2 regions of the Streptomyces griseoaurantiacus genome follow, and region 1 is predicted to be linked to the other one. Evidence: riboswitches for the same ligand, from Rfam matches in the RefSeq annotation. Region 1 holds a riboswitch; the other holds the start of a gene.

Region 1 (4,417 bases):
AGGTTGCCTACGGTCCTAGGGCCACTGACGTCCAACAGAAGCCTGGGTAAATGGAACACATCACGCTCCTTCTGGGTATCGTGATTGTCACCGCACTCGTGTTCGATTTCACGAACGGTTTCCACGACACGGCCAACGCGATGGCCACGACCATCTCGACCGGCGCTCTGAGGCCCAAGACGGCGGTGGCCATGTCCGCCGTGCTGAACCTCGTCGGCGCGTTCCTCTCCGTGGAGGTCGCCAAGACGATCTCCGGCGGCATCATCGACGAGGAGGGCCTGCGCACCGAGGTCATCTTCGCCGCCCTCGTCGGCGCGATCCTGTGGAATCTGCTGACCTGGCTGCTGGGTCTGCCCTCCAGTTCCTCCCACGCACTGTTCGGCGGTCTGATCGGCGCGGCGGTCATGTCGGCCGGCTGGTCCTCGGTGAACGGTTCGACCGTCGTCACCAAGGTCCTCATCCCCGCGGTCGCCGCGCCGGTCGTCGCCGGTCTGGCCGCGATGCTCGCCACCCGGCTCACGTACGCCATCGGCGACCGGGCCGACCGGAAGGCCACCGCGAAGGGCTACCGGGCCGGGCAGATCGCCTCGGCCGGGCTGGTCTCCCTCGCGCACGGCACCAACGACGCGCAGAAGACCATGGGCATCATCACCCTCGCCCTCGTCACCGGCGGCGTCCTCTCCCCCGGCTCCAACCCGCCGATGTGGGTCATCCTCTCGGCGGGCACGGCGATAGCGCTCGGCACCTACCTCGGCGGCTGGCGGATCATCCGCACCCTCGGCAAGGGGCTGACCGACCTGGCACCGCCGCAGGGTTTCGCCGCGCAGACCAGTGCGGCGACGGCGATCCTCGCCTCCTCCCACATCGGCTTCTCGCTCTCCACCACCCAGGTCTGCTCGGGCGCGGTGATGGGCTCGGGGCTCGGCCGCCGGGGCGGGGTGGTCCGCTGGTCCACCGCGACCCGCATGCTGGTCGCCTGGTGCCTGACGCTGCCGGCGGCGGGTCTGGTCGGAGCCGGGGCCGAGGTGCTCACCAAGCAGGGCACGTGGGGCACGGTCGTGACCGGCGCGCTGCTGCTCGCCGGTTCGGGCACGATCTGGGTGCTGTCCCGGCGCAAGCCGGTGACCGTGGACAACGTCAACGACCTCGACGGCGTCGGGGACATCGACGCCGCCGAGGCCGACGGGGGTGTCCCCGCCGAGTCCCCGGGCGTCGTGACCGCGGCCATCGCCGCGGTGGCGCCGCCGCCGGCGGGCCCACTCGTCGAGGCGGACACCGCCGGAACGGCCGGGGCCAACACGCCGGTTGTAGAACTGCAGGCCACCATCCCCGCCCCGGACACCGGGTCCGCGGCGGAACCGACTCGTCCCGCCGCGGTGTGAGGAACGGACAGATGAAGATCGACTGGGCAGCACTCGGATCAGTGTTCGGGGTCTCGCTCGTGGTGACGGTGGGACTGGTGGGCCTGTTCACGCTCGGCATCGTCGGGCTCACGAAGAAGGAGTCCGCGCGCGGCGGGAGCGCCGTGCTCGCCGCCACGGGGGCCTACGCGTGCTTCGCCGCGTGCGCGGCCGCGGTGGCGTACGGGATCCATCTGATCGTGGTCTGACGCGTCGTGACCTGACGGCGTGAAGGGCGCGCGCGGGGGTGGGAGCGGCTTCGACCGCCCCCACCCCCCTTTCGCGCGCCCGGAAACGCGCGTGTGGGACTCCGCACAGCAGGTCAAGGCCAGGTTGACTGAGGTCGGGGGGCGTGGTGAACTGCCGAAGCCAATGCGGCGGCAGGAGAGGAAGTCCGGTGTGAATCCGGCGCGGTCCCGCCACTGTCACCGGGGTAGCCATCCCGGGAGCCAGGAACTCTCACCGCCCATCTCGTCGAACCAGGGCGTGGACACCCTGAGTGAGGACACTTCGCCATGCGCGGCTGCCGACCGAGGTTCACCAGCGACAACCTGACCGATCCCACGGCCGGTTGACCCCGTGGGTGCCGAACGCCTCCACGCGTACGGCGCCACCGCCGGCCTCCTCGGTGACCTGCTCCTCGGCGATCCCCGCCGCGGGCATCCCGTCGCCGTGTTCGGGCGGGCCGCGGCAGCCGTGGAGCGCGTGCTGTGGCGTGACCACCGAGGCTGGGGCGCACTGCACACCCTCGTGTGCGCCGGTGGTGCCACCGCGCTCGGGGCTCTTGCCGTACGCGCCGTACGCCACTCCCCCGCCGCCTCCCTCGCCCTGACCGCGAGCGCCACCTGGGCGGTCCTCGGCGGCACCTCGCTCATCCGCGAGGCGCGGGCCGTCGGACGGGCGCTGGAGAGCGGTGACGTGGACGCCGCACGGGCGCGGCTGCCGCACCTGTGCGGGCGCGACCCGCAGGCCCTGGACGCCGAGGGGATCGCCCGGGCCGTCGTGGAGTCCGTCGCCGAGAACACCTCCGACGCCGTCGTGGGCGCCCTCGTCTGGGGCGCCGTCGCCGGGGTGCCCGGACTGCTCGGCTTCCGGGCCGTCAACACCCTGGACGCCATGGTGGGCCACCGCTCCGTGCGCCATCTGCGGTTCGGCTGGGCCTCCGCGCGCCTGGACGACCTCGCCGGCGCGCCCGGGGCACGGCTCACCGCCGTCCTCGCGGCCGCCGCCGGACCGGACCCCCGGGGCGCGGTACGGGCCTGGCGGGCGGATGCGCACCGCCATCCGAGCCCCAACGCCGGTCCCGTGGAGGCCTCCTTCGCGGGGGCGCTCGGGGTGCGGCTGGGCGGGACCCTGTCGTACGGGGGGCGTGTGGAGCACCGCCCGGTGCTCAACGGTGCCGGGCGCGCCGTGCGGGTGGGGGACATCGAGCGGGCGGCACGGCTCTCGCGGCGGGTCGGCTGGCTCGCGCTGGGCGTGTGCGCGGGCGTCCGGCTCGCCTGCGCGGGCGGGAGGCGCGCCGGCGCGCCCCGGACGAAGGGACGTACGTCATGAGCGGCGGGACCGAACGGCCGAGGGGCGGCGGGCTGCTCGTCGCCGGCACCACCTCCGACGCGGGGAAGAGCGTCGTCACCGCCGGGATCTGCCGGTGGCTGGCGCGGCAGGGCGTGAAGGTGGCGCCGTTCAAGGCGCAGAACATGTCCCTCAACTCCTTCGTCACACGGGGGGGCGCCGAGATCGGGCGGGCGCAGGCCATGCAGGCGCAGGCCTGCCGGATCGAGCCGACCGCGCTGATGAACCCGGTGCTGCTCAAGCCGGGCGGCGAGCGGAGCAGCCAGGTGGTGCTGCTAGGCAGGCCGGTCGGCGAGATGAGCGCCCGCGGCTACCACGGCGGCCGGCAGCGGGAGTTGCTCTCCGTCGTGCTCGACGCGCTGGCCGAACTGCGCGCCACTCACGACGCGGTGATCTGCGAGGGCGCGGGCAGCCCCGCCGAGATCAACCTGCGCCGGACCGACATCGTCAACATGGGGATCGCGCGGAACGCGAAGCTGCCCGTGCTCGTCGTGGGCGACATCGACCGGGGCGGCGTCTTCGCCTCCTTCTTCGGCACGGTCGCCCTGCTCTCCCGCAAGGACCAGGAGCTGGTCGCCGGGTTCCTCGTGAACAAGTTCCGGGGCGACGTCTCGCTGCTGGAGCCGGGCCTGGACATGCTGCACGGTCTCACCGGCCGCTCCACGTACGGCGTGCTGCCGTTCCGGCACGGCCTGGGCATCGACGAGGAGGACGGCATGGGGGTCCCCCCTGCTCGAACGAAGGTGAGAGCGGGGGGGAGGATCTCGCTGCGCGGGACCGTACGGGAGTCGGACACCGCGCCGCCGGTGGGCGAGGACGTGCTGCGGGTGGCGGTGTGCGCCCTGCCGCTGATGTCCAACTTCACGGACGTCGACGCGCTCGCGGCCGAACCCGGTGTGCTGGTGCGCTTCGTGGACCGGCCGGAGGAACTGGCCGACGCCGACCTCGTCATCGTGCCCGGCACGCGCGGCACCGTCCGGGCCCTGGAGTGGCTGCGGGAGCGGGGGCTCGCCGACGCCCTGCGGCGCAGGGCCGCCGAGGGGCGGCCGGTCCTCGGGATCTGCGGCGGCTTCCAGATCCTCGGCGAGCAGATCGAGGACGAGGTCGAGTCGCGCGCCGGGCGCGTGGACGGCCTCGGGCTGCTGCCCGTGCGCGTCCGCTTCGCCCGGGAGAAGACCCTCGCCCGGCCCGTCGGCCGCGCCCTCGGCGAGAGGGCCGAGGGGTACGAGATCCACCACGGGGTCGCCGAGGTCACCGGCGGCGACCCCTTCTTCTCCGACGGTGCCGGACAGGCCCTGGACGGCTGCCGGGTCGGCGCCGTCCGGGGCACGCACTGGCACGGCTCGCTGGAGTCCGACGGCTTCCGGCGCGCCTACCTGCGCGAGGTCGCGGCCGCCGCGGGCCGCCGCTTCGTGCCCGCCCCGGACACCTGCTTCGCCGCGCTG
Region 2 (4,417 bases), 1.2 Mb from region 1:
TCCATCGGTGCGGCGATCGTCCGTGCGGCGATGTCGGCCCAGACGAGGAAGACCGCTCCGGCGAGTGCCGCCGTCGGCAGGACCCGGCGGTGGTCGCCGCCGACGAACAGGCGCACGATGTGGGGCGTCATCAGGCCGACGAACCCGATCGGACCGGCCGCCGCGACAAGGACGCCCGTGACGAGGGAGAGCAGGACGAACAGATGGGCGCGGAAGCGGGCCACGTCCAGTCCCAGCGTGGTGGCGGCCTCCTCGCCGGCCAGCAGGAGGTTCAGGTTGCGGGCCTGCGCCATGAGGACGCCGATGCCGAGCAGCAGGGCGGTGCTCGGCAGCCACAGCGTGCCCCAGCCGACCCCGCCGAGTCCGCCGAGGGTCCAGGCGAGGACCGCGCGGGTCTCGTTGCCCCGGTCGGTGGTGAGGAGCAGCAGATCGAGGACCGCGGTGAGCATCGCCGCGATCGCCACCCCGGACAGCACCAGCCGCGAGGAGGTGATGCGTCCGCCGGTGCGGGCGGTGGCGTACACGAGCAGGAGCGCGCCCAGGGCGCCCCCGAAGGCGGCCATCGGCAGGGAGGCGGCTCCGAAGAGGGTGAACCCGAACACGAGTACCGAGACCGCGCCGAGCGACGCCCCGGAGGAGACGCCGAGCAGGTACGGCTCGGCGAGCGGATTGCGCACCAGCGCCTGCAGAGCGGTGCCGATCACCGCGAGGCCCGCGCCGGTGACCGCGCCGAGCAGCACCCGCGGCGCCCGCACGTCCAGCACGATGGTCTCCCGCGCCCGGGACCAGTCCGGCTCCCGCCAGTCGGCGCCCAGCGAGTGCGTCACGATGCCCCACACCTGGCCCGGCGGTACGTGCACGGAGCCGATCGCGAGGCCCGCCGTGACGGAGACGAGGAGCAGGGCGGTGAGCACCAGCGACGTGACGGCCGGACGCGTACGGCGGCCCGCGCCCGGCCCGGTGGTCCGCCGCCGTACCGTCCGTTCGACGGGCGTGCCGGTGGCTGCCCGGGTCACCGGAAGCTCTCCGGGTGCAGTCCTCGGGCCAGGTCGTCGACCGCGTAGGCGGAGCGGACGCCGACCAGGGTGGCGGTCAGGGGCAGGACGACGAACCGCTTGTTCCTGATGGCGGGTACGTCGGCGAGCGCGGGCCGGGAGAGGAGGAACTCCTTCTTCTCCTCGACGCTTCCGGCACCGGCGTAGTCGTAGAGGGCGATGACCTCCGGCCGGCGCTCGACGACCTGCTCCCAGGAGACGTCACCGAAGACGTCGTCCAGGTCGGCGAAGACGTTCCTGCCACCGGCCAGCCGGATCAGTTCCGTGCCCAGGCTCCTGCCGCCCGCGGTGAAGGCGCTCCTGTCGCCGCTGTCGTAGACGAAGACGGGCACCTCGTGTGCACCCTCGACCTCGGCGGCGGCTTTGCCGACGCGGTCCCGCAGATCCTCGACCAATTTGCCGGCCCGGTCCGGGACACCGAAGATCCTGCCGATGGTGCGGATCTCCTCGTAGGTGTCCTTCATCGTCACCCGCTTCCTGCCGCAGTACTCGCGGTTGAGGTAGGTGTCGATGCCGGCGTCGGCGAACGCCGTGCGGGAGCGGCCCTCGTTCTTCGCGAAGGCACTGCCGTAGCCGCCGTAGACGAAGTCGGGTTCGGCGTCCAGGATCCTCTCGAACGACGGCTCCCTCTTCGCCAGTTCGGGTATCGCCTCGTACGCCTTCCGCAGTTCGGGCAGGACGGGGGAGTCGGGGAAGGCCGTGCCGACCATGCGGTTCTTCAGGCCGAGGGCGAGCATGAGTTCCGCCGGGTGCTGGTGGATGGTGACCGCCCGGGACGGCGGCCTGTCGTACGTCGTCCTGACGCCGCAGTTGTCGATGGTGACCGGGAAGCCCGCGGGCACGGCCGCGGTGGCCTCCGCGTCCGCGCCGCCCTCGTCGGACGCACCGCAGCCGGTGGTCAGCAGTACGGACGAGAGCGCCACGGCGGCGGCCGCGGCGCGAAGGAACCCGCGTGTGCGGGCAGGGGTGATCGACTGGGACACGTAAAGCCTCCTGGAGTCCGCGCTCCTCGGATCGGGCCCGCGACGGACCAGTGTCCTGACTCCCGGATCGGCGCTTCCTCCGCCTTCCCGCGCGGCGCGCAGTGGCATGTCGGAGGGGCGCTCCCCGGTCACAGTGGCGGGACCGTGCCGGATTCGCACCGGCTTCCTGTCTCCCGTCGCGGCGATGACCTGGCGATCCTACGGTCCGCCCGGCCGACGGCGAAAGGGCGTGCGGATCGGCGCTCCCGCACGCGGCCTCGCCACTCCATGACCTTCGCTCACCAGGGAGAGCACCGCCCCGTCGTCCTCGGCCTCGACGGTCGCCTTCGGGATCCAGTCCTGTGCCGCACGCCGCCGCCGCGCTTCACCCATGCGGACATCGCGGAGAGGGGTGCCGCAACGATGATCTTGCCGGTGTTCTCGCCGTGCAGCATGCCCAGGAACGCGTCCACGATGTGCTCGAAGCCGTCGACCACCGTCTCGTCCGAAGCGAGCCGTCCCGCTCTCGTGGAGCGGCCGTTTCCGGGGCCGGCATCGGCTCGGCATCTCCCGGTCATTCGGCGCCGTACGGCTCCCGCCGGCGATAGAGGTCGCGCAGCAGGGCGATCTCGGCGCCGTGATGGATCAACTCCCTGTTGACGTGCAGGACTCGGTTCTCCATGGGCCACCGTTCGGGACCCGCCGTGGGCGGACCGTCCAGGTCGGCGTCCGAGAGCTCGCGGACTCCCGCGTTCCATCTCCCGTACATCTCATCGAGCTGTCGCAGCGCCTCGTCGGCGGTACCCGCATAGGCGAACGGCCGGGAATCGAGGTCCTGGCCGCCGAAGTACCATCCGACCCGATGGCCCAGGCAGGAGACGATGAGGTGCGCCAGCCGCCAGGCGATCGTGGTCACCGGCGCGGGCACGGGGGCAGGGGACGCGGAGTCCATCGTCCATTCCCCCGCCCCGTCCGGCATCGGTGCGGACGTCGTGCCACGGGGGCGGATGCTCCAGCAGTCGCGTACCGGCTCCCAGAAGTACTCCTCGTCGGTAAGACCCTCCAGCCGTGGCCGCAGGTTCTTGGTCCAGTACCAGTCCAACTGGTCCGCGAGTCGCTCGCTTCTCGTCATTTCCGCACACTACAGAGGGCGGAGACTCGGCTGTGCCCCTACGCCGGTGCATGGCTGCTCACTGTCACTGTCAAATCGAGGAGCTCGACGGGCACGCGCCCGCGGGCTCAGAGGAGGGCGCCGCCGGAGACCTCGATGCGCTGGGCGGTGACCCAGCGCAGGCCCTCGGAGGCCAGCGTGGCGATGGCGTCGCCGATCTCCTCGGGTTCGCCGACGCGGCCGAGCGCCGTCTGTCCGGCCAGGGCCCGGCGCATCCCGGCGTCGTCCCGCATCGCCCCACCGTTGAAGTCGGTGGCGGTCGGTCCCGGGGCGAGGGAGTTGACCCGGATGCCGTGCGGCCCGAGTTCCGCGGCGAGGGTGCGGCTCAGGGCCTCCACGGCGGCCTTCGAGGCGGAGTAGACAGAGGTGGCGGGGCTGGTGTGGCGGGTCAGCGACGTCGAGACGTTGATGACGTGGCCGCCCTGCGCCAGCAGCGGCACGAGGGCCTGGACGAGGAAGAACGTGCCCCGCACATTGGTGCGCCCATCACCGTGTCGAAGTCCTCGGTCGTGACGTCCTCCAGCGGTCCGAAGATTCCCACTCCCGCGTTGTTGACCAGGACGTCGAGCCGCGAGGCACCCCAGCGTTCCAGCCACTCGCGCAGCGCCGAGGTGAAGGCCGGGAAGGAGGACACGTCGCTGAGATCCAGCCGGAGAACAGCGGCGGTCCCGCCCGCCGCCCGCACCTGTTCCACCGTCTTCCCGGCGCCGGCGGTATCGCCGCGGTGGGTGACGAGGACCCGCATCCCGCGCGCGGCCAGGGCGACGGCCGCGCTGCGACCGAGGCCGCGATTCGCACCGGTCACCAGAGCGATCCTGTCGGTCGTCATGAGCTGTCTCCTCCATCGCGAACCACCGGAGCGAGGCCACCGGAAGGGGCCGAGCACCTTGAACAGCGAGGCGAGTCACTCGACTCCCCTCAGGTTCGTACCGTAGGCACGGCAATAGAGGCGAGTCAAGTGACTCGCCTCGGTGCTCCGGCATACTGTCCGCATGGCAGCAGAACTCTCGGCCCACCACCGCAGGCTCGCGCAGAAGAAACGCGAGGCGATCACCACCGCGGCCACCGAACTGTTCCTGGACCGCGGCTACGACGGCACCTCACTGGCCCGTATCGCCGAGGCGGCCGGGGTCTCGAAGTCCACCCTGTTCAAGCAGTTCCCCACCAAGGCAGCACTCTTCGAGGCCATCGTCACCGAGTCCTGGCAACGCGACGCCGGTGACGGCGCC

Evidence for each region. A riboswitch is a leader RNA that binds a small molecule or an ion and turns the genes downstream of it on or off. The one in region 1 is predicted to bind cobalamin.
Region 2: it holds a riboswitch for cobalamin, as region 1 does, so the genes downstream of both, OHB09_RS01740 (ABC transporter substrate-binding protein) here and OHB09_RS07300 (cobalamin biosynthesis protein) in region 1, are expected to answer to the same signal.

Annotation. Positions count from the first base shown of each region.
Region 1 covers NZ_CP108326.1:1,606,638-1,611,054, forward strand. Annotated here, with positions in the region: gene OHB09_RS07290 (inorganic phosphate transporter) at 51-1,382, shown strand; gene OHB09_RS07295 (hypothetical protein) at 1,394-1,609, shown strand; cobalamin riboswitch at 1,739-1,879, shown strand; gene OHB09_RS07300 (cobalamin biosynthesis protein) at 1,980-2,954, shown strand; gene OHB09_RS07305 (cobyric acid synthase) at 2,951-4,417, shown strand, end outside.
Region 2 covers NZ_CP108326.1:389,004-393,420, reverse strand. Annotated here, with positions in the region: gene OHB09_RS01745 (FecCD family ABC transporter permease) at 1-1,016, opposite strand, end outside; gene OHB09_RS01740 (ABC transporter substrate-binding protein) at 1,013-2,038, opposite strand; cobalamin riboswitch at 2,087-2,207, opposite strand; partial or broken gene OHB09_RS01735 (LysR family transcriptional regulator) at 2,297-2,386, opposite strand; partial or broken gene OHB09_RS01730 (NADP-dependent oxidoreductase) at 2,437-2,544, opposite strand; gene OHB09_RS01725 (DinB family protein) at 2,592-3,149, opposite strand; partial or broken gene OHB09_RS01720 (SDR family NAD(P)-dependent oxidoreductase) at 3,257-4,017, opposite strand; gene OHB09_RS01715 (TetR/AcrR family transcriptional regulator) at 4,181-4,417, shown strand, end outside.